2 regions of the Chryseobacterium salviniae genome follow, and region 2 is predicted to be linked to the other one. Evidence: riboswitches for the same ligand, from Rfam matches in the RefSeq annotation. Region 2 holds a riboswitch; the other holds the start of a gene.
What was found. Region 2 has a riboswitch for cobalamin ahead of SOP96_RS03715 (TonB-dependent receptor plug domain-containing protein). Riboswitches for the same ligand answer to the same signal wherever they lie in the genome.
Positions count from the first base shown of each region.

Region 1: another riboswitch for cobalamin. It lies ahead of SOP96_RS09370 (acyl-CoA thioesterase); the one in region 2 lies ahead of SOP96_RS03715 (TonB-dependent receptor plug domain-containing protein).

Region 1 covers NZ_JAYLAA010000037.1:127,196-142,710, reverse strand. Annotated here, with positions in the region: gene SOP96_RS09405 (hypothetical protein) at 1-294, shown strand, start outside; gene SOP96_RS09400 (hypothetical protein) at 312-1,121, shown strand; gene SOP96_RS09395 (hypothetical protein) at 1,124-3,139, shown strand; gene SOP96_RS09390 (hypothetical protein) at 3,141-3,638, shown strand; gene SOP96_RS09385 (hypothetical protein) at 3,635-3,991, shown strand; gene SOP96_RS09380 (cytochrome P450) at 4,054-5,370, opposite strand; gene SOP96_RS09375 (HD domain-containing protein) at 5,522-6,112, shown strand; gene SOP96_RS09370 (acyl-CoA thioesterase) at 6,202-6,585, opposite strand; cobalamin riboswitch at 6,692-6,867, opposite strand; gene SOP96_RS09365 (hypothetical protein) at 6,909-7,706, opposite strand; gene SOP96_RS09360 (YcxB family protein) at 7,804-8,145, opposite strand; gene SOP96_RS09355 (endonuclease MutS2) at 8,302-10,449, opposite strand; gene SOP96_RS09350 (GNAT family N-acetyltransferase) at 10,560-11,063, shown strand; gene SOP96_RS09345 (hypothetical protein) at 11,131-11,655, shown strand; gene SOP96_RS09340 (uracil-DNA glycosylase) at 11,665-12,306, shown strand; gene SOP96_RS09335 (hypothetical protein) at 12,293-12,787, opposite strand; gene SOP96_RS09330 (DUF456 domain-containing protein) at 12,798-13,289, opposite strand; gene SOP96_RS09325 (hypothetical protein) at 13,366-14,547, opposite strand; gene SOP96_RS09320 (mechanosensitive ion channel family protein) at 14,806-15,515, shown strand, end outside.
Region 2 covers NZ_JAYLAA010000017.1:12,992-28,506, reverse strand. Annotated here, with positions in the region: gene SOP96_RS03750 (cystathionine gamma-synthase) at 1-185, shown strand, start outside; gene SOP96_RS03745 (GNAT family N-acetyltransferase) at 272-712, shown strand; gene SOP96_RS03740 (DinB family protein) at 787-1,290, shown strand; gene tnpA (IS200/IS605 family transposase) at 1,479-1,904, shown strand; gene SOP96_RS03730 (L-threonylcarbamoyladenylate synthase) at 1,971-2,519, shown strand; gene SOP96_RS03725 (CCA tRNA nucleotidyltransferase) at 2,673-4,094, shown strand; gene SOP96_RS03720 (YncE family protein) at 4,471-5,511, opposite strand; gene SOP96_RS03715 (TonB-dependent receptor plug domain-containing protein) at 5,525-7,351, opposite strand; cobalamin riboswitch at 7,381-7,557, opposite strand; gene SOP96_RS03710 (cytidine deaminase) at 7,959-8,441, opposite strand; gene SOP96_RS03705 (NADH:flavin oxidoreductase/NADH oxidase) at 8,547-9,599, shown strand; gene SOP96_RS03700 (DUF2752 domain-containing protein) at 9,633-9,926, shown strand; gene SOP96_RS03695 (CCC motif membrane protein) at 9,941-10,273, shown strand; gene SOP96_RS03690 (endonuclease) at 10,350-11,885, opposite strand; gene SOP96_RS03685 (DUF4136 domain-containing protein) at 12,417-12,944, opposite strand; gene SOP96_RS03680 (DUF5522 domain-containing protein) at 12,946-13,128, opposite strand; gene SOP96_RS03675 (hypothetical protein) at 13,169-13,495, shown strand; gene SOP96_RS03670 (1-aminocyclopropane-1-carboxylate deaminase/D-cysteine desulfhydrase) at 13,635-14,543, shown strand; gene SOP96_RS03665 (glucosaminidase domain-containing protein) at 14,611-15,515, shown strand, end outside.

The DNA.
Region 1 (15,515 bases), on a different contig from region 2:
CAAAAAAGGCTTAATGATCTCTTTGATCCGTTAGAACGAAGAATTGAAATTGTAAAGGCGGTATTGTTTGAAGGAACATTTTTATACACCGAAGCTGAGGACGATCAATGGCGATCAAAAACGCAATGGCTTTACATTGACAGTTTTCCTATTTATCTCTATACAGAAGCCGAACTGATTTCGGAATTTGATTTCATCGTTAAGGTTCCGGCAGGATTGAATGAATTACAACTACGTGCAGAAATAGAATATTATATGCTGCAATCTAAAAACTACAGATTAGAAATTATATGAGACTGAATTTCAAATTTATGCAAACCGATGGGGTACCATTAACTGCCGATCTTATGGATCAGCTACAAAATGCGTACGCAATTTTTAACGTCATTGGAGATGTTGCCGGTCATTTGACAATTTTATCAGGGTGTGAAATCAACGGAACTCTTGTAAATCCGGGAATAGTTGTAATCAACGGCGATGTTCTTTTCTTTGAAGGCGGCACAATATATCAAACTGTTTTCATTCACCAGGAAGATATTTACAAAACTTTCAAAAATCAAGTCTCAAAGATTCTCATTGAAAAAAAGACCGTAAAGTTCGGAGATTCAACCACAGTCTATAACTGGGCAGATTTCGTCAGAATTGATACTTTAAAACAGATAAAAGAAGCATTGGCATTAAAGGCAAACCAGTCTGATCTTGATGCAGCTTTGGCAGATATTGCCATTTTAAAAATGAAAACAGCTCCTATTGTCAACGGCGGTGTAATTCTGCCATTCAGAAAACCTGCAAGCGAAATTCCTGCCGGATGGAAAGAATGCACCGATACTACAGGAAAAATGCTCATTCACTGTGATCCAAATGATGTGGATTTCTCAACCCTTGGCGCAACAGTGGGTAATAAAACCGTTACACTCGTGAAGAATAACCTTCCGAATCTAAACACCTCTTTCGGAGTGATCCAACCTTATGACGGTACTCCTTCAGGCGGTGGTTTTGATGGCGGCGGAAATCAGTGGAGAAATAAAACAATAACCATTAATCCGGGCGGAAATTCAGAGCCTGTAAATGTAGTAAACCCGGCTAAAATAGTAAACTTCATAGAACCAAACTTCCAATAGATATGGCAGATTTAACAACGATATTCAGCTGGTTTGAAACCGGAGACATCCCGACACAGGAACAATTTCGGGAAACATTTTCTTCATTCAGGCACAAAGATGCTTTATTGAACATCGCAGAAGTTTCCGGACTTGAAAATGCTTTAAATAATAAACTCGGGGCTTCACATAGTACCGATGTAAACGCTCATAACACAGTGCTTGCAAAATTGGATGCATCCAATTTAAACTATGATAATATACAGGCATGGCGCAATGCTTTGGATGTAGAAAGTATTCCCAATAATGTTGGTTTGGTGGATGATGGTCTTTCAACAGAAGTTTTTAATAAAGATCAAATCCGGGATATGGTGATGATGATTGCAGATTATGTACAAGGTGGAAAGATAAGAGCTGATAAAATCGAAGCATTGGGACTTACGGAACTCATTATAGCTACGCAAACGTCTTTAGCATCTTTCATGGCAAATAATGCGAATTATCAGTACGAAAAAAACGACATCATTGCCATTGCGGACATCTCTGGAAATTATTCTTTGTATATCTATAAAGGAGGTAGCAAAACCACTGCGGAAAATTATATCCCTACCGGATTAACAAACATTACTATTGCGATGGTTCAGGGGTTGCAGGCGGCTTTAGATGCAAAGATAGATAAACCGACAGCAGCCGGGAACTATGTGGCTCGGTTTGCTTCGGGTTCTGTAACATGGCGGGCAATTAATCCGGCATCAAATTACCTTACCTTTTGGAACGGAGCCGATTTTACAGGTTCAAGTTTATTTTTTGATGGCACAAGATACGGTATAGGTACAACAACACCATCGGAAATGCTGCACCTGACAGGTCGTGCAAGAGTGCAGGCTGTGGTATTAAATGATAATCCGGAAACATTACCCCAGCAGTTAACTTATAATGCGAAGAGGTTTTTTGGCAGCGACGATACTGGGATAAAAAGACCTTTGATGTTTTCTGACAATGCAGATTTTTTGGCTTTAGCAAACAGTTTGACTGAAGCTCAAAAAACGACGTGGAAAACAGTCATGAATGGTGGAGGTTCTACAGGAACAATGAGTGTTGCAATTATTACGCCGCCTGTTGTTGATAAGCAAGATAAAAATTATTGGTTGACACTAAAGGGAGCAAACCTGAGTTTATCTCCTGCTAATTTCTCTGTACAAATTGTAGATAGCACCGGAACAAACGTTGTGGCGACAATACCCAATTCACAAGTGCAATTATATACCAACGGAATTGATTTAACATTCTACTACAATTTTAAAGACTTACCCATAGGGCAATATAGGATAAGATTAAATAATGGAGTTGCTACAATGACTACAGGAGCAGCGGTAGTAATAAATGTAGTTTCTACTTTATCAACACAAGACCTATCATCTACAACTTGGAACATAAAAACATTCAACGATTTTGTTTCGCCGTTAAATACTGCCAGCGGCAGTTCTTTTGGATTAAGTGTAGATGCTAATGTAAAAGCATTAGCATCAGATAGTACCTTTATTGTATCTGCTCTGTCAAGCAGTGTTATACCTGCCAATACTAATTTTTATCTCGAATGTAGTATTACAATTGCAACAGCACAAGGTGGCTCTGATACAACAGGAGGGAATGTTTATTTTGGAATAACAGGAGTGGCTTCCAATAACATCCTATCGCTTTTACCATTTTTATTTTATAGAGGAAGAAATTACGGATCTTGGCAATCAAATAATGGCTATAGATATCCATTCACTGATTTTTATGTTAATTCTACATATGCAACTGTTTACAGTTCTAATGCTGGGTTTGGAATGCAAACACAACAGTTAACTAATAAGATTATCATTCAAAGGATTCAAAATGCTTATACCATTTTATTTATAAATACCACTGCTAATGTGGTTACAACATTGAATGCTACAGGTTCAACAGATGCTTTGAGATTAGTAGCTCAGCTTCAAAACCACGCTTACGACAGCAAAATTTCAGGAAACATAGAAACACTTTATTTATTTTAAAATGAAAACAGAAATCAAAATCAGCCCTGAGAATCAAGCGATTTTAGACCTGATAAAAAGTACTGGCAAAACTTGGTATGAAATATCATTACCCGATCATCCAATTTACCCGCAATTTGCAAGAAAACTGGTTGTTACAGGTTTTAATACTCCTGACATGGAAGGTGAGGAAGAGCGAATCTACGTTAATGTAAGACAATATTTAATACTTAAAGAAGGCAACAAAATTCATAAACGCCTGATAATGCCAAATTGGGAAATTCATCAGGGCAATGTCGAAGAGATTATGGGCGCAGATGGTCACCTTATTACGCAAACTGTGATTGAGAAAGATGATGAGGATAATGTGATAAGTGAAAAGATAGAGACTATTAAGACTTCTTCAATACAATATGTAAGATTTTTGATTAAGTCTAAATCGGTGCATTTAGTCGATATCTTTGGCAAATTCATGAGCCTTTACGCTCAATTGTTTGAAGAAAAAATCAATGACATATGAAGAGATATTTAATTGATGTATTGCTTTTTTTTATTGCGTACATCTTAGTACTACCGCTTACCTTTATCAATTACTTTGTGGTATTATCAACAGCAAAAGATCATGCGAAAGGCTATTTCCGGAGTTCAGCAGTAAATATTGATAAGTTTGGAAACCGGGAGTTTCGTACGCTATGGAACAAAACGCTGCGTAAAAACAATGGTTACAAATTTGGTAATCCTGAAGAAACTATATCATCAGCATTAGGTAAAAATGAACGTGACGGTACATTGAGCAGTATTGGTAAGGTTTTAACCTGGATTTTGAATTTAATTGATAAAAAACACGGACTGAAGTCTATTGTAGAATTTTAGTGAATTTTAAACCCCATTTAACTCTTGTTTAAATGGGGTTTAAAATTATATTTTTTTGACATTCAGTTTTGTTTTTTGGGACAGTTAGTTTTGGCGATTATATTTTGTAGTTCATTCTGGGAAGAAATGAAGCTATAGTTATTATAGAATTTACGAACAATAAGGGCCATTTCCATCATGGCAAAATGTTCGCCGATGCAAAGGCGGGGCCCGGCTCCGAAAGGGTAGTAGGCAAAATTCTTTGCATTTTCACTGTCAAAACGTTCCGGTATAAAAGCGTTGGGGTCTTTCCAGTATTTTGGATTTCTGTGAAGTCCTGCAATATAAAGGATAATTAAAGTACCTTTCTTCCAAGAATATTCTTTAAAGCTATCATCCTCCAAAGCCTGCCTGTCAATAGCCCAGGCCGGGGAATGCAGCCGCATTGCTTCTTTAATGACATTGATTGTGAAAGATTTTTTCATTAAGCTTTCGGGATTAAAAACATGTTCGCCTTCTGCTGCAATCTCTTCTTTTAATTTTTTTTCTGCATCCGTATTCTTACTGATTTCAAAAAAAATAAAGGTTAACGCATTGGCTGTCGTTTCATGACCGGCTATAAATAGGATAAGCATTTCGTCAACAAGCTGCTCATCAGACATCGGAAGCTGTGTGTCTTCATATTTGGCATGGATGAGCATATCCAGAAGGTCATTTTTTTCCTGCTCGGAGTTTCTTCTTTTTTCCAGAACAGTCTGAATTATATTTTTTGCCTGTTTGCTTTTTCTTATATTTTTATCTGATATACCAAGAATATTTAAAGCCTGGGTATAAAAAGGTATTCTTACTTCTTTCGCAAAAATCTCCTGAATTTCGGTAATTATCTTCCCAAGCTCCTTTACTTTTTCTTCATCAATATCTGAACTGAAGAGGGTTTTAGCCACTATATTGAAAGCCAGTGTATGGAAAAATTCATATAAATCAATTTCCGTTTCATCATTAAAAGACCGGAATGCTTTATCAATTTCATCTTCCATAATAGAAACCAGATTGGTGATTTTTACTTTGCTAAAACCGGGCTGGATCAATCTACGCTGCTTTAGCCAGTCTTTCCCGTTGTTGGTGAGTAAGCCGTTACCGAGATATTTCCCTAAAGTGACCGATTGTATTTCAGATTTGAAGTAGTTTTTGTGGTTTTGTTTTAAAATATATTCTATGAATTCTTTATCCCGGGAAAAAATAAAATGTTTATTTGTGAAGGCAGTTCTTAAATGATAGCTGTCTCCCATCATGGCATGATTTCCATTGATAACACCCAAAGGATCTTTTACTCCGTTAATGAGGGAGTAGAGCTTCCTTTTTCCTGTTATTTCCGGTGGATAATTGTATTGCAATGCCATAGAAAGATATTTATATAAAAATAATACTAATGTTCTAATTAAGAAAACTTTACTTTTAAAGTTTTAATTTTGCAGAACTGAAATGAGTCATTTTTAATATACATATTTGGGGCTAATTTCAATTCAATACAAATATAATATACGTAGAATAATGAAAATCCAGAAGGAGATCGATTTTATCCTGGCAGTAGATGCCCTTAAAAATGTCCAAAGAAGAAATTATAATGCCGACGATTCCAGAAGAGAGAATACAGCGGAACATTCCTGGCAGATTATCATTCTTGCACAGATTCTGTTTCCATATGCTAAAAACCGGGCAGATATTGATTTGTTAAGAGTAGTCAGAATGCTTTCCATTCACGATCTGGTAGAAATTGAAGCCGGCGATACCTTCCTGTTTGATGAAAAGGCGATGATCGGGAAATTTGAAAGGGAAAAAGTTTCTGCACAAAAGATATTCGGAATTTTGGATGAGCCTTTACGATCCGAATTTTTTAATCTTTGGCTGGAATTCGAGGGAGAACAGACCCCGGACGCTATTTTTGCCTGTGCGATCGACCGGATTATGCCTTTTATTCTGAATTCACATACTTCCGGAAAGAGCTGGACGGAAGCAGGCGTTACGGAAAAGCAGATCAGAAATATGCTGGAGAATGCGATCAGCCGGGCTTCTGATGAATTAGGGGAGGCTTTTCAATTACTATTAATTAAAAATCTGGAAACTGAAAAGGTGTTGAAATAAAAAAGGTTTCGGCGGGCAAAGCCCGCCGAAACCGCTTAAAGAACAGTGAAAATATTGAGTTCCGGCGACCGAAGGTCGCCGGAATCTCTTTATAAAATCTGAATCGGTTTTTTAAACTCATCAATCGCAACAAAAGTAAAATCTCCTACGATGGCTCTTTCCCTTTCGTAAGAATACATCTGCTCGGTGTAGATTTCCACATTCACTTTCATGCTTGTATTTCCAACATGTACAACCTTTCCAATCAATTCCACAATTGTCCCGGCAGGGATGGACCGTTTAAAATCAATCTTGTCGCTGCTTACCGTTACCACGCGCTTTCTGGCAAATCGTGTGGCAGCGATAAAGGCAACTTCATCCATCAGCTGCATGGCGGTTCCTCCGAAAAGAGTATCGTAATGATTAGTCGTATTCGGGAAAACGGCTTTGAAAATTCTGGTTTCCGAGGCTTCAATTCTTTCTTCTGTAGTCATATTTCATTATTAAATTAAAGCGAAATGAAAATTTAGGAACAACAGAAAAAGCAGAGCGTAAAATCTCCGGACACTGTAGATCAATAAACTTCAAATCGCGAAAGTTTTTATCATAAGAAAAAAGGCAGGTCTCCTGACTTGTAACATCTTTATTCCCTTCCCGCAGTTGCAGTGGATTATTAATAAAGACTTCAGTTACTTACAGTTGCGCGACAGTTCGTGATTTTCACACGATTCCCTTTTAATCTGCAGTTAAGCAAAACCAATTTTCTGAAAGCCAAAAAGCTGGACTTCCGGCAGCAAAAATAATGAATATTAGCGAATTATTCCGGGTTTTTATAGATGATCTGGCTTTGTACTTTCCCTTCTTTAATAGTCCAGATAGTGGTATACCTGTTTTCTCCGGAACCATTGGTCATGTACAGGAAAATGTGGTCATTATCGATGGCTGTTACACCTACGTTACTGAAATCCATCGTGGGCTGAAACATGTTTTTAATGGCATCTCTTACAAAAACGGAACCCCTTCCCGGCTGCTGTACGCGTACCGATTTTATTTCCGTCATTCCTTCCGGTATCTCTTTACCGACCCCCCAGGATTTTACTTTATCGATTTTTATGATATTTCCGTCAGCATCTTTTACCTGTTTTTTTAAATGCGCATAGGAAGGATATACATCTATTATAACTTTTGTTCTCTGGTTTCCCGGAATTTTAGGATTGGTATCATCGGTAAAAATAAGCGATCTTCCGTTTTTAGATTTTGAAGGAGTGAATGGCGGAAGTTTATCAATGAATACCACACGGTTTTTATTTACCATTCCTTCTTTGGTAATACTGTCGTAGCGCACAAAAGGTTTATCGGTATCATCTTTTTCAGGATATTTGATCCAGATCCATTCTGTTTCGCCAGGTGCGGGTTTTACGTAAATAAAAACGTCGCCGGTTTTCATCCTTATTTTATCAATAATTTTACGGTAGTCGTCCTTATGAACGCGTACCATGGCGTATCCTTCTTCAGCCTTTACCACGCCGAAAGGAACTTTATCCTGGCCTTTCACAAAAAACACAGAAAGAAAACTAAGAATGAATATATATAATGTTTTATGTACGGACATCATGAATTTTTTTGATTGTCAAATATATAAATTAAATATTTTCCGGTAAATAATAATGCTGTTTCAATTCTTTTAAATGTTTAATTTTTAGCAAACATGCTTAATGATTCCTTAGTTTTGCTTTTACATTATTCTTTCTGATAATATCTCTAAGTTCTGAAAGCTGTTCCTTTGTAAAATACTTTTTAGGAACCATATTCATGGTCTGTGCGTTATGGTAAATCAGGAACCATTCTTTATTTTCGTTAACCTTATAAACCGAATTCCATGTAAAATCTTCGCTGAAAGTTTCACCTTCCATGCAGATTTTCTCATCCGTAAAAATGTAGGAAATATTTTCCTGAATTTTTTTATTGGAATAAAAGATATTTTTTACACTAAAATAAGTGCGGATCATGATAAACAAAAAGAAAACGAGCAGCCAGACCGATGCTGATTCCATAAATTCCCGATTATCATTATCTGCATTATAATAATTTATTCCAAAAAAAATCAATGCAATTATTGGAAATACAATGATTCGTATTAATGAATTTTTTAAGTTAAAAATCAAAAAATCCTTAAAAGTAATCAGCGTTTTTACAGTCATCATTTAACATTAAATTCTTTCCAGCTCATCCGCATCAATCATTGTTTTGAACGTTCCGTAATTTACCACCACCTTTTTCTTGGAAATTTTTTCAATCGTTCCCACACTTGTGCTTCCGGCAATACGAACTCTTTGTCCTACTTTCATCCATAAGGAACGGTCTGTTTGCCGTTTTTCCTCCAGTTTATCATTGGTTTCGGCGATTTTTTCAATCACTTCTTCCTTCTTAAGCTGTTGCGTAATCTTTCGTTTCACGACCTGTAGCCGTTTACTTTCATCCTTATCAGCACCTAACTTACGGAATTTTTCCTGCTCCAGGAGTTTCACAAAATCTTTCACCACATCTTTTCTCGATTTTCCTTTCGTATAGCTGTCGATAAAGGTTTCAATCTTATTCCCGAACTGCAGCTTACGGTGTTCTTCTTCATACAGCTTCTGGAAATTATACAGTTTTTGCTGAAGCTGGTCATTCAGCTTTTGAAGGTTATCGCGTTTGTCTTCAACAGATTCCTTTCTTTCCGCAAGATCAGATTTTAGTTTTTCAACCTCATACTTTTCCTGCTGAAGTTTTACAATCGTTTTGTCAAGATTTACAATATCATGCTCCACCTTTTTCTTGGCAGAATGAATAATGAACCTCGGAATTTTATTTTTCTCGGCAACTTCAAAAGTAAACGAGCTTCCGGCCTGTCCCACTTCCAGTTTGTACATTGGCTCCAGCGTTTCTTCATTGAAGAGCATCGCTGCATTTTGGGCATTCGGAAGCTGTTCCACAACCAATTTGATGTTGGTATAATGTGTGGTGATAATCGCAAAACTTTTCTTATCATAGAAAAATTCAAGGAAACTCTCCGCTAAGGCACCGCCCAATTCAGGATCGGAGCCGGTACCAAACTCGTCAATCAGCAAAAGCGTATTGGCGTCCGCTTCACGAATAATCCCGGACATTTTCCTCAATCTCGAAGAATAAGTCGAAAGATGGTTTTCAATCGATTGATTATCACCAATATCCGTCATTATTTTTTCAAAGAAAAACATCTCGGATTTCGGATGAACGGGAACCAGAATTCCGCTCTGTATCATCAGCTGAAGCAGTCCTACAGTCTTCAGTGTGATGGATTTTCCTCCCGCATTTGGCCCGGAAATACAAATAATTCTGTTATGCTCTGTAAAAGTAAGGCTCTGTGGAAAAATCGTTTTGTTTTCGGCTTTATTTCTTAAAAACAACAAAGGGTGAAAAGCATCTCTTAATCTCAACGTTTTATGGCGGTTGATTTTAGGCAAAACACCGTTGATAAGTTCGGCAAATTTTGCTTTGGCTCTCGTTAAATCAAGGTCAAAGATGTATTTCTGATACCTCCAAAGTTGTGGCTGATATTCAGCTAATTCTGCAGTAAGCAGTCGTAAAATCTTATCAATTTCCTTTTTCTCTTCCTCTTCATTTTCTTTTAGCTTAAAATAATGCTTCACTACAGAATCCGGCTGGATATAAGTGATGGAACCGGTTTTTGATAATCCCAGCACTCTTCCCGGAACTCTTTTCTTGAATCCTGATTTTACGGCCAACACCCTCTGGTCGTCAATAATTGTTTCACGGATGTCGTCAAGAAATTCGCTCTGTCCGTAATTGAATAAAGCGCGGTTAAAGTTTTCCTGGATTGCTTTTTTAGCATGCTGAATTTCCGTTCTCAATCCTTTTAAAATAGGCGAGGCTTCACTTTTCACCTCTCCGAAACGGTTAAAAACTTTATCAACCTTATCAATAATTTCTTTTCTGAATTCCAAAACAGAAGCATCTTCCATTAAAGTAGGGAAGGTTTCCGGCATGGTTGGGAAAAACTTCTGCAGTTTCCCGATCTGTTCCGTGAGGGTTTTTATTTTGATGAAAGCGCTGTTTTCGAGTCGATAATTTTCAATCAGCATTAATTTAAGTTCGCTTTCGATATCTTCGTACTCGTCAAAAGGAATGGCATTGGAACTTTCAAAACTGGATAAATATTCTGAAGTTTTTTTCAGGGAAAGTTCGGCCTCGTCAATTTCCATCGGGCGAAGCTGGAGAATTTTTTCTCTTGTCTTGGGAGAGTATGCAAAAGGAGAGATCTCCGCGAGCAATTGCGGAAACTCTAATTCATTTAAATCTTCTTTATTTATAAACACAGTGCAAATTTAGTGAGAAAATGTGAATTTACTTTGAAAATGAGTTAATTTGAAGATGAGTTAATTTGAAGATTTGTAAATATCTAGTAATCGTTTATTATATTTGAATTATGAAACTGGAAACCGAAAGACTGCAATTAAAGCAAATCAACGAGAATCATGCTGAAGATATTCTGAAAATCCGAAGCAATGAAATAATCAACCGTTTTGTGAAAAGGAATTCTCCCAAAAACAATTACGATGCGCTGCAGTTTATTCTGATGATTAAAGAAAGAACTCAAAATAATCAGACATTTTATTGGGGAATTTCTTTAAAAGATCAGCCGAACCTTATTGGTACGATCTGTCTCTGGAATTTTTCTGAAGACCGGACAATAGCGGAAATCGGGTATGAACTCTTACCCGATTATCACAGGAAAGGGATTATGTCGGAAGCTTTGTCTGCGGTAGTACATGTTGCTTTTACCGATTTGCATTTGCAGGAAATTGTTGCGATGACACACAATCTCAACAAAAGTTCAAAAGTATTACTATTAAAGCATGGTTTTATGCTGGAAGATGGAAGAAAGGATGAAGGTTTTCCGGAAAATCTGGTTTTTAGTTTGAGGAGGTAATTAAACTTCTGAATTAATTTGATGTTGACAATTATTAATTTATATTTGAGTTATTATCAGATTAATCATGAAAAAATTCTTAATAGGTATTGTTATTGTAGCGATTGTGCTTTGGGGAGTTCTCCAGATTTTCAATTATTACAATGCAAATAATATTATGAGCAATCAGACGGTTTTTAAAATTTATATGAATGTTCCTGAAACGGATATGGATGAATATTTCGGACTTGAAAAAGGAACTTATGATCCGGAAAATCATTTGATCGTCTGTAAATATCCTGTTCAGGCAGCGCCTTTTAAGCAGCATGAACAGGTAGTGGATTTTGAAATTGATCAGATCGACTGTAACGAAAAATATATAAAAGGAGAGTATATAAAATATGATGAAACAGAACTTAATGACAATGGAAATGCCACGCTTTTAATCATCAATAAAAATATATCAATACCTTTAGAGATGATAGATAATAAAGTGGGAGGAGAAAACAGCAGTATCGTTGCTTCAAGGGAAGTATATCTTGATTATCAGATGGGTATTATTAATCATATCGTCTTATCGAAAGACAAAACGTACGATTATTGTAATCAATAAAATAAAAAAATGACCTGGACAGAAGTTTTAGCCCCGATAAAAAATACCGAATACTTTACCAATCTTTGGGAAAAAGTAAAACAGGAGTACAAAACCACAAAAGTGTTTCCTCCGAAAAGCCAGATTTTCAGGGCGCTTGAAATAACTCCGTTTGATGAGGTTGAGGTGGTGATTATCGGGCAGGATCCTTATCATAATGATTATCAGGCAAATGGTCTTTGCTTTTCCGTTTCGGAGCAGGTTACTGCGCCGCCTTCCCTGAAAAATATTTTCATCGAGCTTAAAAATGATATCGGCGTGGAAAGAACTTCCAAAGAGCTGGATGACTGGGGAAAACAGGGAGTTCTGTTGCTGAATGCTACGTTAACGGTTCGTGCTCATGCTCCGAACTCTCATAAGGATCTCGGCTGGGAAAAGTTTACGGATTTTATTATCAAAGAAATTTCAGATAAAAAACAAAATGTAGTCTTTGTATTGTGGGGCGCTTTCGCTCAAAAAAAAGCCGAACTTATCGATCCGGCAAAACATTTTATCTTAAAGTCTGCACATCCGTCTCCGTTTTCTGTTCACAGGGGATTTTTCGGAAGTAAACCTTTTTCAAAAATTAATGAATATCTCATCTCAAAAAATAAAAAGCCTATTTCGTGGTAGTAGACAATTCTGATTTCCTTATGGTAATCCCGATTTTATACTTTCCTTTAAGACCTTTTGTTCCTTCTACGGAACCGGGATAAGGCTGTACTTCGGCTAACGTGATTGTATATCCATTGAAATCTGCGGATTGATGATAATTTCGTTCCTTATTCTCTGTGCTTGCAAGAGATAAGGTCATAGGTCTTGTCGCGGTTCCCATTACTTCTAATTGAGCTACGGCAACACCGGCCCAGATGCAGTTGATGTCTTTCGGGCAGCGGCTGTCCTCAGAAATACCTTTGAATGTTACATTCATCTGGTATTCATCCAAAAACCTGTTTTCGCCCTCATTGAAGTAAATCACAGATCCGTCGGTGCTGTTCTCTGTAATATTTCCTGAATTTTCCACATCGTCTTTTAGCGGAACTTGGGCTCCTTTTTGCGTTTTGCAGTTAATTAATAACAGTCCTGCACTTAATATAATGGCTTTGTACAACATTTTTTTGTTTTTAAATAATGGAAAGCATATCCAATACTACCACCAAAAACATTGCCACACCCACCACAAAACTGAATCCGGTGCCGTAAATAAACCCGATGAAAGCCCCTTTTGTAGATTTTAAAGCTTTATTGATATCTTTACTGTCGTGAAGCAATTCTCCGATAAAAACACCTGCAAACATTCCCACTAAAAATCCCAAAGGAATAGGCAAAAAGATTCCCACAATGGTTCCAATTACCGAACCAATGCTTCCCCAGCGTGTTCCACCATATTTCTGATTGGTTTTTGCCGGAATTACATAATTGAGTACCACTGAAGCAATGGTGAGAATGATAAATGCCCAGATATAAATCATGCTGAGATCAGAATCAGTCCCGAATTTATAGATCAGTAGCCCGCAGATGCTCAGCAGCAGGCCGGGTAAAACCGGCAGAAAAGTTCCTAAAATTCCTAAAAACAAAAGGATAAGGCATAGAATATCAATTAACGCTGTGTCCATTTTTTTAATTTAATGAAAAGATATAAAAAAAAGTGGCTTCAAAAAAGCCACTTCCATGTTTAAAGTGAAGTTTTTATTACAGGTTTAAAATTACATATTGTAAAATAACGCCGGCATTACCAATATTTCCAGAAGCATGGTTGTGAAAAGTGGTGTAATAAATATAGCCGCTGTTGGAAGCTCCTGAGCAAGGCCCCACTGTTGCGCCTAATGCCACAAGGAAAGGAACGGCCGCCTGAGGAACAGACAGGCTGATCTGGATGTTTCCGGGAAGGGTGACGCAAACTGTAACGAAAGTTGTGTTAGCCGAATTTCCTATTGGCGTAACCGGAATACCAGTTGCTGCAAAATGGTTGGTTCTGATCATCAACGCATCGTTGGATGAAGTTTCTTTAACCAGCACTTCCCAGTACGCAGGATCATAGTTAATTATTTTTTGCCATGCGCCTAAATCATAATCAATATTCAGCGTATTGAATCCTAAAGCAGAAGTCAGCCCGGCATTATTTACCGTTGCCGCTACATTGCCTGAGCTTCCGGTATTTTTAGAACATAATTTTGAATCAGGAACAAATCCTCCCGGTAATGCGCAATTGTTGGTGTTGTTGGTTCCACCCACTAAATAAGCGACATCCCAGTCTGAAGCGTAGATACTTCCTCCGTTCGCAACAAAAATAGCTAAGTTGGCATCAATCGCAGTATAGAGTGCAGGGTTTGTAGTGCTGCTTCTGGATCCGCAGTTGAGGAAGATAATATCGTATTGTGAAATTGTTGTTATATTGGCAAGATCATTATTCGTGATTTCAGTTGCGGTATATCCTAAAATCTGGATGATATCTTCTATTTTATCGTACGTTCCTTTCACATACGCAATTTTTGCCACCTGATTGAGCTTGGTCTGGCTTGCATCAAGAGCAACTGTTTCGTTGTCTTTTACCACTGCAGAAATTTCTGTTCGGAAATTGGTTCCGTTACCGGTCTGAATGTAAATGGTGCGATCTCCGGCCGGAGCATCAAGAATGAAATTTCCTTCTGAATCTGAAGTTGTGTAATAGATTTTATACTTATCGTCAAAGGTAAAAACAGAAGCGCCCCCTACAGGTTTTGCTCCGTTTTGTGACATCACTTTACCGGTAAGCTTTCCGGTTTTTACAGCTGTATCCGTATTTTCAGTTATCACCGGGGCATCATCGCCTCCGGAACAGTTGGCTAAAAGTGTGAATACACATAATAAAATAAATAAGTAGTGTTTTCTCATATGTATAAGTTTTGTTTAGTTTATATCAAATTTAAAAAATTATTAAATATAAAATCATAAAATTGTATTTTTTTTCTATTAAAATATGATAATTGTATTTATTGTTGTGGAAATTTCATTTATTAATGCGTGTTTGAAAGAAATTTAGTAATTTAAAATTTTAAAGAATTCTATAAAAAAACCAGCTGGTACTAATTTTGGGATAGAAATTGCTGAAAGATATTCTGTATAAAAACACTTATTCCTAAATTTGCTGTAATGAATGACCAATTAGAAGAAACAAAGGATCTCATACAGGCATTAAGTGAGCCTCTTTACCGGTATATCAGCCGCATTGCGCCATCCGGGCTGGAATTCGTATTTCATATTTTTATAAAGATTCTTTTACTGGTTGCGATCTTTCTGGTAATTGATTTTGTTTTTAAAATTGTTATCAACAGTGTGTTCAGGATTTTCAGGAATAAAGAAAAATATCCGGCCATAAATTCAATTTACGAATCTAAAATTACCAATTCCATTGCGCATCTGATTGCACTTTTAATCATCGGAAGTATTCATGAATCTATATTTGCTGGTGCTTTAGTCAAAACCACTATATTTATTGTCAGATGTGTCAACTTAGGACTCGTAATGATCTTTGCCGGAATGTTGTACAGAGGATTAACGGCTTTCAGAAACTATTTTGTAATTAAACAGGATTTTTACAAAATCATGGCCCTGAATGCCATTTCAGAAACGGTGAAAATTTTGGGAATCTTTTTGTTTTCGGTAGTTGGGATCTGCGTTATTTTCGGCATTAAAGGAACAACAATTGTCGGAAGCTTAGGGGCAATTACGGCTGTTCTCGTTCTTGTCTTCCGGGATACAATCCTGGGATTTGTAACCGGTCTTCACGTAGCAACTTCTAAGAACCTTAAAGTAGGAGACTGGGTGAGCATTCCTAAATATAACGTTGAAGGAAATATTGC
Region 2 (15,515 bases):
TCACCCTGGCTGAATCATTGGGTGGAGTAGAATCTCTGGCGAATCACCCGGCTTTGATGACCCACGCTTCCATCCCTGCGGAAAAACGGGCAGAGCTGGGAATTACCGATGATCTGGTACGTTTAAGTGTTGGAATTGAAGATGCAGAAGACCTTATTGCAGATCTTGAAAGAGCTTTTTCTTAAATTAAACTTGATTTTATAAAACACTTTATCAAAGCTATTTCTTACAGCTTTTATCTTTGACAAAGTATTTCAAATTCAAATAAAAAATGACAAGAAAAGCAACCAACACAGATGTACAGCAACTGGCTGAGCTGTTTGATCAGTACAGGATATTTTACCACAAAGCATCTGATATTCCGGCAGCAGAAAAATTTTTAAAAGAAAGAATCGAAAATAATGATTCCGAAATTTTTGTCGCTGAATATAACGGAAAACTGGTAGGTTTCGTACAGCTTTATCCGCTGTTTTCTTCTACAAGGATGAAGCGTTACTGGCTGCTGAATGATTTATTTGTCAATGAACAACATCGCGGAAAGGGATATTCAAAAGAACTGATTGAGGAAGCCAAGAAAATGGCAAGATTTACCAATTCATGCGGAATTCTTCTGGAAACCGGGAAATCCAACGATATCGGAAATAAATTATATCCTGCCTGTGGATTTGAAATCTATGATGAGGTAAATTTCTACGAATGGACGAATGAATAAATGAATATAACAATGAAATAATGTAACAGTTTACCAATAATTAATTGCTACACTGTTAAGATAAATTATTAACGATGACTGATTTTCAAAAATATATACAAAGATATTTAGACTTAATTCCATCCGAAAACTGGTTGGAAGAATTAAAAAAAAACGGAGAACAAACGGTTGAGCTCTATGCGCAGCTTTCGGAAGAACAATCACTGTTTGCTTATGCAGAAGGAAAATGGACATTGAAAGAACTGCTTTTGCATTTATCAGATACCGAAAGAGTATTTCAATACCGAATTCTTGCATTCTTAAGAGGCGATGAAAATGAGTTGCCGGGCTTTGATGAAGAGCTGTATGCGAGCCAGTCTTTTGCCAATGAAAGAAGTCTTGATTCTTTGGTGGAGGAATTTCAGTTAGTTAGAAAATCTTCTCAGATTTTACTGGAAAGTGCCCAATCTTCAGCCTTACAAAATATTGGTACCGCAAACGGGAATCAGATTTACGCAGAAACAGTAGGGAAGTTGATTGTCGGGCATAATCAGCATCATCTTAATATTATAAGGGAAAGATATTTGCCGGAGTTGTGATATTCAAAGTAAATAATGAAATTTCTTCGGTTTTAGCTTGTTATTTCTTGCTTTTGATTTCAAATTTGAATAACGTGGTCAAAGATATCAATAGAGACGGGCTTTAGCCCGTTTCTCATTTTATTACATTCATTTGGGCTTTAGCTTAAACTTAAAATAAATCTTTATTTTTGGCAAAACAAACACAAATGGCCTTTATTAAAGTTTATATCCACGTCGTTTTCTCAACAAAAAATAGAATTCCCTATTTAAATACTTCGGCATTAAGAGTAAAAGTATGGAAGCATATTAAAGAAAATGCTTCAGAAAAAAGAATTTTTGTGGATGTTGTTAACGGTTATTCTGATCATTGTCACTGTTTAATTTCTTTAGGCTCAGATCAAAATATCGGAAAAGTTATCCAATTGCTGAAAGGAGAATCTTCTTTTTGGATCAATAAAAACCAACTCACAAAAATTAAATTTGCCTGGCAGGAAGAGTATTTTGCCGTTTCTGTTTCAGAATCCATGGTTGATACAGTAAGGAACTATATAATCAATCAGGAAAAGCATCATCAACAGAAAACATTTGCTGACGAATGTAAGGAGTTTTTAGACAAATTTAATTTTAAATAAGCTTTGGCTGAAGCCAATTGAATTTTTTATCTTTGAAAGACGGGCTAAAGTCCGCCTCTATTCATTATGGAAAACATTGTACAAATACTAAAATCCGGCGGCATCATTGTATATCCCACAGATACCATCTGGGGAATCGGTTGTGACGCTACCAATATAGAAGCGGTCAACAAAATTTTTGAAATCAAAAAACGGGAAAAAAATAAATCCATGATCATTTTGGTTGAATCTGAAAAAAGACTGCAGGATCTCGTCGATGTTCCGGAAATGGCTTGGGAAATCATCGATTTGAGCGAAAAACCGGTTACGATCGTCTATGAAAATCCGAGAGGGCTTCCAAAAGAACTGTTGGCAGAAGACGGAAGCATCGGAATCCGGCTGGTAAAAAATGATTTTTGTAAGAGACTCATCACCAAACTTAATAAGCCATTGGTTTCCACTTCTGCGAATTTCAGCGGCGAAAAAAGTCCTTTGAAATTCTCTGATATTTCACAGGAGATTATTGATCTGGTAGATTATGCGGTAGAAGAAGACAGGGAAAAAGTATCTCAATATTCCGGTTCTTCAGTCATTAAAATCTGGAGTGACAACAGAATAAAAGTACTGCGCGAATAAGAAAAAAGATTTATTTATCTTTGCAAAATCATTCAACCATTAAGAAGTCGGAAATTAAGTTTTACACTAAAATCTGATTTCTTAGTGGTTTTAAGTTAAATAATAGTTGAGCTTTAATTTATTATTTAACAGTATCATTTAACATCTAAAAAAATGTTCATCAACCTAAATCAAAATAAAAACCTTAAACTTTTTAAAATAATTTCTGAAGTCGCAGAAAGAAACGGCCAGTCGGTGTACATCGTAGGCGGCTACGTTCGTGATTTGCTGATGAAAAGAAAAGCTTCCACAGATATTGATTTTGTAACCGAGCAAAGCGGTATTGAGCTGGCCCAAAACGTAGGAAAAGAAATTGATCCGAAGATGAAAGTTTCCATATTTAAAACGTATGGTACGGCCATGATCAGGTACAAAGACCTTGAGCTTGAATTTGTAGGCGCCAGAAAAGAAAGCTACACGGAAGACAGCCGCAAACCTGAAGTGGAAGGCGGTACCATTGAAGACGATCAGAAAAGACGCGACTTCACCATCAATGCAATGGCTATTTCTTTAAATAAAGAAAATTTCGGTGAATTAATCGATCCTTTCAACGGAATGGAAGATCTCGAAAAAGAAATTCTCAGGACACCGTTGGAACCAGCTCAAACCTATTCTGATGATCCGTTGCGTATGATGAGAGCTATTCGTTTTGCTTCTACATTACAGTTTCAGATTGAAGAAAAATCCCTGGAAGCTATTAAGCAGGAAGCGGAGCGTATTAAAATCGTTTCCATGGAAAGAATTATGGTGGAATTCAATAAAATCATGCTTTCCCAAAAGCCCTCTGTTGGGCTAAGGCTGATGGAAGAAACGGGCTTAATGAAACTGATTATCCCTGAGTTAATCGATCTTAAAGGAATTGAAGAAATAGAAGGGCAAACCCATAAAGATAATTTTTACCATACCCTGGAAGTGGTAGACAATATTTCAGAAAATACCGATAAGCTCTGGCTTCGCTGGGCAGCATTGCTTCATGATATCGGGAAAGCACCAACTAAAAAATTTGTGGAAGGAACAGGCTGGACGTTTCACGGACATGAGTTTTTAGGCGCAAAAATGGTAAAAACTTTATTTCAAAGACTGAAGCTCCCTTTAGGCCCGGATATGAAATATGTTCAGAAGATGGTAAAGCTTTCTTCACGTCCGATTGCTCTTATTACTGATGATGCTTCAGATTCGGCATTGAGAAGGCTTTTATTTGATTCCGGGGAAGACCTGGAAGATCTTTTTACGCTTTGTAAAGCAGATATCACCACCAAAAATTCCAAGAAGCAGGAAAAATTTAAAAAGAATTTTGAATATGTAGCGGTAAAAATTAAAGAAGTGGAAGAAAAAGACCAGGTACGAAACTTTCAGCCGCCGATTTCAGGAGAAGAAATTATGGCAATGTTTAATTTAAAACCAGGTCGCGAAATAGGAATTTTAAAGGAAAAAGTGAAAGAAGCCATCCTGGAAGGTGAAATTGGAAATGACAGTGAAGAAGCAAAACAATTCGTTATTGCAGAAGGAGAAAAGCTGGGCTTAACACTTGTTTAAATGTATTTCGGGCCATTCGATTATATTATCCTGACAATCATTGCAATTTTCAATGTTGTAGTGTTGAAATATGAAATCATAAAAAAACGCAATTGGATATTGTATCTGGTTGCGTTTTTGCTTTTCGGCATTATCATTCCCTTTTTTTCTATTTATTCCGAGGTTCAGAAAGCCATAAAAGGCCAGCTGTTTGTTGATAATTTTACATTGCTATATACCTATTTCAGATTTCCAATCTGGTGGCTGATAGGCTTGGTTGAATTATTTTGGTTAAAGTATACTTTTAGAAACAAAAATCCGGGCGGTTTCGAAGAAACCGCCCGGAAAAAACACAAATGATGAAAAAATAAATTGTATTAAATAAATACAAAAGTTGTTAGTTCCAGTATGCTCCATTAGTACCTTTACCGGCAGTAAAAGTTTTCAGGAGAGATCCGTTGGTTGCATACACGCTGATCTTGCTGTCTTGGGTAAATCCGTTCGCATCCGAAACAAAAATTCTATCGTTTACCACGCTGAAACCATATAAGTTAGAATAAGGATCAACACTGTTGTTTACAATAAACAGAGGGCCAGAAGGGACAGTGGTAGCTGTTAAATCCATTGCGTATACCTTTAGTCCTGAAGTGAAGTAAAATTTACCTTTTTCAATTTCAAGATTCGTAGCATCGCTAATTCCTGTCAACGTAAAAGTTTTGGTGATGCTTCCTGTGTTAGAAATCTGGTAAATATAAGAATCCGCAGTTCCTGCGGCAATTGCATATACCGTTCCGTTGCTGGCAATCATTTTATTGATGTTTCCGTTTGGCACTGTGATGGTAGACTGCACTTCATTATTAGATGTCGTGATATAAGTAATCTTATTTCCGAAACCGAAAGACGCATTTTGTACAAAAATATTATTTCCGGCTTCCACCACTCTTTCAACAGTATCTGTAAAGTTGATTTTTTTAACAAAAGATAAGTCGGAAGCTTTATAAATACTTACAAATTTATCGCCTCCGTATTTATCATTCGTTACATAAATATTATTGTTCGCAAAAGCCATATACCGCGGCGAATTCAACTGAGCAGTAATTTCCCCGGATCTTTTAAAGTTGAATCTGTTGACAACCTGAATTTTATTGGAATTATTCAGCAAAAGATAAGCATTATCGCCACTAAAACTGATCATCTGCAAAACGTCACCAAGATTAGAATCTCCGTTGTTGGCAGAAAAAATATTATCCTGCTTCATATTCAGGTCAGAAGAAATATACGTTACATCAGCATTAGGCTTACCGAAATTTCCCTCGTTGCTTAGTAAAAATCCGTTTCCGTAGTACGTTTCATCAATTACATTGTCATCACTGCTACAAGAAGTGGTAAATAGCAATGCAAACGCAAAAGCAAGGGTCAGAAGTTTAGTTATTTTCATAATATGTTAAATGTTAAAAATTAATATTGATATAGATGCTGTAATTTCTTTTAGGCAAAGGATAATAAGAAACAGTCTGATAAACAATGTCTGTAATATTATTTACCTTAAATCCTAAAGTGTAATGGTTTAAAAAATTTGCGGAGACTCCGGTGTTCAGAACAAAATAAGGATCAATGGCATCTGCTCTTTTCTCATCGGTAGTGGTATAAGTAAGCCCATTGAAAAGCCCTTGAACATACACACTCAGGAAACGGTAACGGTAATCAATATTTCCGGTAGCTTTATGCAGCGGAACGTACATCATCTGCAATCCCGTAACTTTATTGGTAGATTTGGAGTACGTATATCCGCCATTAAATGTAAAATGATGATCCCTAAAATTTTTCTGATAAGTAACCCGAGAATCAAGCCCGTAAATTTCTACACTGTAGGTATTAAATGCAGCCCAGTATCCTGCAGCCGTCGGAAGCCAGTTGATATAATTTTTAATATCCATATAATATGGACTCACGGTTAATTTCAAATCTCCGAATGTAAATTCATGATCCATGTCCACATTGGTTGAGGTTTCCGGAACCAGATCCGGATTTCCTCCCTTTTGCCAGTATAAATCATTAAAGGTGGGGAACTTAAAATTTCTTGAAAAGCTTGCCCCAACCTGATACCATTTCACAGGCTGCCATTTTCCTGAAAAAGAATATAAAAAAGGAGAAGATATATTTTCTACAAAATCTTTTTTAATACCGGCTTCAAAACGGAGATCAGGAGTCACAAAATATCGGATAAGGCCCGCTGCAGAGCCAATATTTCTGCTGATGTCGCCGATGCCTGATTGATAGCCCGATCCTTTATTCACCTGAAATTCTCCAATCGCATTCACGTTAAGTTTCGGCGTGATAAAATAATTAAAATCATTTCTGAAAATATAATTCTTACCTTCTGCGCCACTTTCCTTCGGTTTGTCAATGTCTCCGAAATACTGGAAATTATCCTCCGTGTAAGCCGCTTTCAGGCTGTTGGAAAAATCATTTTTTGTAATATCCCAGGAAAGAAGGCTGCGTAAAGTCTGGGCTTTATACTTTGTTTTGTTGCCATTTTCCGTGAATATCGGATAATGCTGGGAACCGTCAAATATTTGGTTTTGCCACGAGATCGTTTGATGCGGCGCAATTTTATATGAAGCTCCGATGTTGATCGACGAATTGTAAAATCTACCGTTTCTGTTGATATACTCCTTCTCCGGAACCTCATAATCATTCTGGCTGATAACATAATTCCCCGAAACCTTTACGCTGAATTTCTCATTGCTGAAAGAAGTTCTCAGGAAATTATTAAAGGTCCCGAAAGACGCTGCTTCAGAAAATAGGGAGGTGTGAAATCCTTTATTAAATTCAAGATTATTGTTAAGGTGAATACTTCCTCCAATCGCCGAACTTCCATACTGCACGCTTCCGCCGCCGGCTTTCACCTCAAGTTCATCGTACCCGAAAAGCGGAATATTATTCACATCACCCTGCCCCAAAAACGCTGAGTTAATATTGATTCCGTTCCATACAAAAGCGGTATGGCCTGCACTCGTTCCCCTGAAAGAAGGCGATGAAACTGCACCGCGCCCATTTTCTTTAATATAAAGCTGAGACTGGAACCGCAAAAGTTCAGAAAGATTGGTGGCATTTTTTTCGAAATCTTTCGGACGGATCGTATTGACATTATGAAAAAGCTTTACTTTATTCATTTGATTGTCAAATATATACACCGTATCAATGGCTTTCTCCTGTGCAGAAAGAAAGCAGCCGTAAGCCGAAAAAATCAGTACTAAAGATTTTTTTATATCCATTCTATTTTACTTTTCCTCCGAAAGCAATGTATTTAGTTATAATTCTGGCAGGTCTCCTGACTTTCGCGTTTCTACACCTTCCCGTTTGCACAGTGGTTTGTCGTAGAAACTTTTTTTGCGATCTACAGTTGCGGGGACAGTCCGGGATTTACACCCGATTCCCTTTTCATTCCAAATGATTGGAAACCAAAATTTTTTGCAAAGATAAACTTATTCGTCAGAAATGCAAAAAGAGAGAAATAAATAAAGTACAGGATGAAGTTTAGCCTGTCTTATCTAATTTTCAGGAGCCGGGAACCTGCTTTCCACTGCAATTCCTCATTCCGCGGCTTCGCCGCTCCATTCCGGGATTTTCGTTTCAATCAGGGCTAGGGTAGCAGGACAGGTGGCTTCGACAGGCTCAGCCACCATAGAAATCCCAGTCTTTGTAAGTAATAGTTTTACGGCAAGAATTCCCCTCCTCTGGAGGGGTGGCAAAAATTCAAAGAATTTTTGACGGGGTGGTTAATATGCTAATTCCAAAAAGCCAATGGTAAACTGTCAATTGTCAATTTTTAAAATTCATCATTCACTAGCCAAGCGAAACTCATCATTCATCCAAAAAAATCTACAAAAATGTACCATCAAAATAAAAAGGCAGCAGATCCTTAATCGAATGCACCTTTAACACTTCCTCATTCATGCTCGAGAAATAAAGATCAATATTTTCATTCTGTTTCGTCTCAAACTCTATTAAGCTTTGCCTGCACGCTCCGCATGGAGGAATGGGCGGATTTTTTTCCGGAAATTCCCTGTGTCCTCCCACGACAAATATTTTTTTAATCTTAACGTCAGGAAAATTGGCAGCAACCCAGAATAAAGTTGTTCTTTCAGCACAAAGTCCCGATGGAAACGCCGCATTTTCCTGGTTGTTCCCGGAATACATTTCGCCATTTTCAAGCAGCACAGAACATCCTACCAGAAAGTTGGAATAGGGAGCGTATGCATTTTCGCGCGCTTGTTTTGCTTTTTTAAACAATTCTTTTTCTATATCGTTCAGTTCACTGCTATTCTTAAAATATTCGTAACTGATCTGAGTTTCTTTTTTCATATATTGTGGGTTAAAAAAAGGGGGATAAAATTACTTCTTTTTCATGAGGTGGGCAATAAAGGCCTGTTCTTTGCAATTCTCAATTTTTAAAAAAATAAAATGAACATGTTATATACTCCAGTTACATTCAGAAATGTTGAATTGAAAAACCGTTGGGTGATGTCGCCGATGTGCATGTATTCCAGTGAAGACGGACTTCCGAATGACTTCCATTTTGTTCATTACGGAAGTCGGGCACAGGGTGGGGCAGGACTTCTTATATTAGAAGCAACCGGTGTGGAACCACGTGGAAGAATTACCAATCACTGTATGGGATTATGGAATGATGAGCAGGCAAAGCAGCTTCAGAAAATTGTTGAGTTTGTTCACAAACATTCAGAAAGTAAAATCGGAATTCAGCTTTCACATTCCGGTAGAAAAGGTTCAACCTGGAATACCAAACAAATTTCCATTGAAGAAGGATGGGAAACCATTGCGCCAAGCCCCATTCCGTATCATCCTACGGAAAGAATTCCTCATATGTTAACGGTTGAAGAAATCAAAGAGCTGGTTCAGAATTTTAAAAATGCTGCCAGAAGAGCGGTGGAAGCAGGTTTTGATGTTGTTGAAATTCATGCGGCCCATGGTTATCTGATCCACCAGTTTTTATCTCCGCTTTCCAATATCAGAACCGATGAATACGGAGGAAGTTTTGAAAACAGGATCCGTTTTCTCATTGAAATTGTAGATGCTGTCAACGAAGAACTGAATGACAATATTGCTTTATTTGTAAGGATTTCCGGAACAGAATATGCAGAAAACGGTTGGGAAATTGAAGACAGTGTCGAGTTGGCAAAAGTGTTGAAAAATCATTCCGTGGATCTTATTGATGTTTCGAGCGGCGGAAATATTCACGGTGTAAAAATTCCTCTTTTTGAAGGCTACCAGGTTCCGCTGGCTTCACAAGTAAGAAATGAAGCCGATGTAAAAACCGGAGCGGTGGGACTCATTAAAAAAGTTTCACATGCCGAAGAAATTCTTCAGAAAGGAGATGCCGATCTTATTTTTATTGCCAGGGAAATTTTGAGAAACCCTTATATTGCAGTTCAGGGTTCCTTTGAAATGAAAGAAGATTGCTTTTTCCCGCATCAATATTTAAGAGCGAAAATATCTTCTTAATTTTTATATATTTGATTCACAAAAAATAAAAATATGAAAGCTGAAGATTTCATGCTGCCCTGTCCCATCAAAAAATTCTTTGGTATCGACTGTTTCGGATGCGGTACCCAAAGGGCTGTCTTGATGGTTTTTGAAGGAAGGTTTGCCGAAGCTTTTCATATGTTTCCTGCGGTGTACACGGTGCTGCTGTTTTTTTTGGTGGTTATCTTAAACTTTGTAGACACAAAAAGGAATTACTCAAATATTTTGATATTTTTAGCTATTTTAAATGCAATAATTATGGTAACTTCATATTTTTATAAACATCTGTTTTTAAATATACATTAAATAAATTATAAACTATGGATCAACAAAAATTACCCAACGCAACCGCTGTCCTGATTTTAGGAATTGTATCAATCGTAGGTTGCTGCTGCTACAGTATTCCCGGGCTTATTGCAGGGATCATTGCCCTTGTTCTTGCTAAAAAAGACGGGCAGCTTTACAAAAATAACCCGACATTGTACTCTAATTACGGACAGTTGAATGCCGGTAAAATTATGGCCATTATAGGGATTATATTAAGCGTATTGTATGCTGTTTATATTGTTGTATTAATCGCAACAGTAGGATGGGATGCAATGAAAGATCCTGAACTGATGCAGGAAAGAATGCGAGACCTGTTAGGCCAGTAATTATTTACAGTAAGGAAAATTAAAGAAAGCCTTCATCAAATCCGATGAAGGCTTTTATATTAAATGGATATCAGTTTTACTTTACGATAAACTTCAGTACGGAATTGTCCATTTTCAGAAGATAAACTCCCGCAGGAAGATTTTTTATCTTAATGGAATTTCTGCTATTTTTAAAAGGCTGTTCAAACGACTGCACTATTTTTCCATTGAGATTATAAATTTCAGCTTTCATAATGTTTTGTGTTTCCCCTTTTACAAAAATTTCATTATTCTCAATTGGATTCGGAGAAATCAGCAGATTCTTATCTAAATTTTCTTTAGTAGAAATGTTCTGTATCTGTCTCGATGCACCGGAATAACAGGTCCAGCTAAGGTTATCAATTGCCACTCTGTTGCTGGCTGAATTATTTTCCAGCGTTATCGCTACGTTTCCGGAAATGTTGATATTATTAATTGTAGTAGTTGTAAGATTCGTGCTGTATGGAACGGTTCCTACGGTTGTTCCATTTACTTTTACATTAAACGTACCGTTTGATCCTGTAAATTTCAATTGTGTAGTTACCGTTAATGATCCGATTCCGTTGGCAGAGCTTCCGGATGTTAAAGCACCGTCTCTTACGGTAATTGCCTTGGTAGATATGGTTTGGTCGGTTCTCGCATCAGTGGCAGTCCACGAAATTCCACCGTTGCTCCATGTTCTCGTTAAATAAGATGAGGAACTAGCTGTAGGGATATTTTCAAAAGTTTCATTAGCGCAGCCTGTTGTGGTTGGAGGATTTGTGGTTCCGCCACCGCCTGTAGATCCTGATCCCCAGATTGAGTTAACGTAATTCGGATTGTCGATGAATGGATTCCGGTTTCCCTGAAAAGTGTATGAAGCATTATTCCTGTTGATTTCCGCCTGCGATACCGGATCCTGATTGTGCCATGCCAGCAAAACATTCAGCTCCCAGGTCTGCAATCCGGGAAAGGTTGAATTGCCCAGCATATTTCCCGAAGAAAAAGAAGAAAGTTTGCTTTGATAGCGCGTTACAAAATAAAATATCATTCTCGCTACATCTCCTTTGAATTCATCAATCGGCTCAAAAACTGTTCCGGCATATCCGGAAGAAACCGAATTCCCAAGCTTGGAACCGTTTTTAGAAGTGAATGTTGCCGTGCCAACTTTTCCAAAAGGGTAATTGGAGCGCATTCCGTTTACCTTTCCGTCGGTGGCCCTGATAAAATGTACATCGGAAACCATGGGTGAAGCTTCATTAAATAAACTCTGAGGAACAATGTGCTCTCTGTTGTAGCAGTTTCCTTCTACAGAATACGTTCCGCACTGATTGCTTCCGGGCGTATATTTGTAGGGATCTGTACCTGAAGGTTTTTCAGAATAAATATCCAGAATGGATCCGTCATTTTCATAATTCTTATCAATGTCCGTAGTTTTATAGGCAGTCCACAGTCCGCTATATCCCTTGTCCTGGTGTCCGTTGGTGATAATTGTGCTTAAAGCTGTTTTCAATGAAGCGCCCGATAAACCGTTTGCCGAATTGTAATATCCGGATGGCGCCTGTGCATTTGCCAGAATAGATGCAAATACAGTAATGAATAGTGATTTTTTCATGTCAATATTTTAGGTGGTAAGATTAAGGCAAATTTATGAATATGAAATTACGGAATTGTTAAATTTTGTTTAATATCAATGAAATATTGTTTAGATTTTCACGAGTAAGTAATTTTATAATAACAATATTGTAATATAATTATTAACTTAATTTCATTGAAGTTTAAAAATAGAAATAGCCGTTTGCTTGAAGGCGTAACCTCAAAATACTATATATTTGAAGCACGATAGTCAACAGTTTAAAAAGAATTATGAAAAAAGAGTTCGTACATTATTTTGGTCTTATTTCTTTAATTATTACAACATTCGGTGTTATTAAGTTTATTAAGAACAGTAATGATCATAAAGAATGTGATACTGTAGTGCATACATTTACGAGAAATCATACGGAAATTAGAGAAGTAAAACATATTTGTCACGAAAAATACAATTTCTAACCACATAAAAAACACGCCAATTTTTATAATTTTGTCTAAATAAAAAACCGATACAAAAAATGTATCGGCTTTCATATATAATGATTGATTTAAATTATTTTCTTTGCGGAGGATAATTATTCATGATTTCGGCAACAATTTCAGGAATCTGCTTTTGCTTGGCTTTCGGGCGGTCTACTGATATTCCGCTTCCGATTCCCTGCCAAACCAGTTTGTTGGATTTTGCATCTACCATATCAACAATAATGGCTCCTTCATTATAATTGCTGCTCCACGTTCTGTTCATCCCGATTCCCCATCCGAAAGGGCCTCCCCATCCCCAGGCTCCGTAAGGAGAGCTGGTGGTAATATCGGTGATCTTTTTATGATTGGCTTTTACATTGATAATTAAATCCGGATTTTCTCCAGACTGAAGGCCTTTCATTTGAAGCTGCTTAGACAATTCATTCAGAACTCTGTCTTTGTCGATGTCATTCAGTTTAAGATCATCAATTCTGAGCTTGTAGGTCCTGTAATTGGTGAAATTGGCGGTTTGCGCATAATCAGAACGCACGTTAAAAGGACTGCAGGATGTTAAACCCAAAGTAGCCGAGGCTAACAAAATAAAAATATATTTTTTCATTTTACTTATTTTTTTTATCGTTTTTAATAAATGTGTCCGTTTTTTTATCGTATCCGTAAGGACAATGTCTACAGCCACTTTTACAGCAATGCCCTCTTTTCAGATGAAATTTTTCTGTAAAAACCTTATACCCCTGCTCGTTGTAGTAAAAATCTTCACCTTCTTTGATGTCAAAAAGTGCCATAGGTTAAATCGCTAAGTCAAAAAACTTTATATTTGTTATCATGATAATTGTATGCCAAAAACTTTTGAAATTCCTAAAAATCAGCGGCATCGCTCTTTTTCCCTTTATCCTCATAAGGAACTCCGAAGATAGGAAAAATAAAATATTGATCAATCATGAAAAAATTCATTTAAGACAGCAAATGGAAATGCTGATTCTGTTTTTCTATTTATTTTATGTTATTGAATATTATTACTGGCTTTTTAAGTTAAAAAATCCATATCAGGCCTATCAGAGAATCTCCTTTGAAAGAGAAGCCTATGCCAACGAACATAATCTGAATTACCTTAAAAAAAGAAAATTCTGGAGCTTCAGAAAATATCTTTAATAAAATTACAAATTGCCTTACTATGGAGTGTGGTTTAAATTCAGAAAAATTAGATTTTTATTAAAATGACAACGTTAAATTCATAGCAAAATTAAAAAAAACAAAAAACATTACTTTTGTACAACAGATTCAGGCTAAAATGATAGTACCGCTTCCCACAAAAAAGATCCCCATTCAGGAAATCCAGGTTGGTAAAAAGATTAAACTCTTTATTAAAAGAGAAGACCTTATTCATCCTGAAATTTCAGGAAACAAATACTGGAAGCTGTTTTTTAATATCAATAACTATTTAGCCGAAAAACCACAAAAACCTTACATCATTACTTTTGGCGGAGCATTTTCCAATCATATTGCAGCGGTTTCCGCAGTTGGAAATCAGTCCGGGATTCCCACATTAGGCATTATCAGGGGAGAAGAGCTGAAAGACAAATGGCGTGAAAACCCAACTTTGGTTTTTGCCAGAAAAAACGGAATGAACCTACAGTTTGTAAGCCGTGAAGAATACCGTCACAAAGAAAAGCTTACCGAATTTTTACAGTCGGGGTTTCCTAATGCGCTTATCGTACCTGAAGGCGGAACCAATGAAGAAGCTGTACAAGGCATAAAATTAATGTTGAATGACGAAACAAAAGATTTTGATTATCTTTGCATCGCAGTAGGAACCGGAGGAACCATTTCAGGAATCTCGAAATTCTGTGAAGAAAATCAGAAAGTTATAGGTTTCAAAGCTGTGATGGATAATTCCCTCGAAGAAACGATAAATAAATTAACTTCGAAGAGAAATTTCAGTCTGATAGATTCTTCCTTCGGAGGATATGGTAAAATAAAAGACGAGAATATCCGTTTTATCAATGATTTTAAGATGAACTACGGAATTCCGCTGGAACCGATCTATACAGGAAAAATGATGCAGAAGGTTTTTGAGATGATAGAAGAAAAATATTTTCCTGAGAACAGTAAAATTTTGTGCTTCCACACCGGTGGATTACAGGGTATTGAAGGGGCAAACTTACTGCTGGAAAAACAGAACAGAAATTTAATTAGATAAGTAAAATTGAAAAATATGAAACACCAAGTGTTCCATCTTTCATTTTAAAACAATAAAAAATTATAAGATGAAAAGACTTTTCTTATTCCTAAGCCTTTTAATTTTATCAAAATTCTCAGCTCAGAACTGGGCTACTGAAGATCAATACATCCAGAAATTCGCCAAATATGCCGTAGAAGAAATGGAAAAATACAAAATTCCCGCTTCTATCACCCTTGCACAGGGACTTCTGGAAACGGGTGGCGGACAAAGCCGGCTCGCACAGGAGGGCAAAAATCATTTCGGAATCAAATGTAAAGAAGACTGGACCGGAAAAACCATGAAACACACCGATGACGCTCCCAATGAATGCTTCCGGGTGTATGACGATCCCCGTCAATCGTATGAAGACCACTCCATATTTTTATCAACAAGAAAATACTACGCCAATCTTTTTAACCTTGATATGAAAGATTACAAAGCGTGGGCAACCGGACTTAAAAAAGCAGGATATGCTACCAACCCTCGTTATGCTTCCATATTAATCGGTAAAATTGAAAAATACAGATTGTATGAATTCGATAATACCAACTCGAAGGAAGTTCTCTATGCTGTTCTTAAAATGTATCCGAATCTTAAAGACGACAGAAGCTTCATGGCACAGCTGGAAACAGAAAAGTACACCAAAAAACCGAAGCAGCCGGTAATTGTTGAAGTGCCTTACAAACAGACTTCCTATGCCCAACAGCAGAAAAGAGTGGAAAAAATCAAAAGCAGAGCCGAAGTCCTTAATTCTATACTCATTAAAAGCCACCCGAACGACGGCCTGAAATACATTGTCATCCCTGAAGATACCAAACTGGAATTTATTGCGAAGAAATTTAAAATAAGCGAAAGCAAACTGGTAAAATGGAATGAGCTGGAAGGTGATGTGCTGCACAAAAACGATATTGTTTTCCTTGAATCTAAAAATTCCGACGGAAATACCGCAAC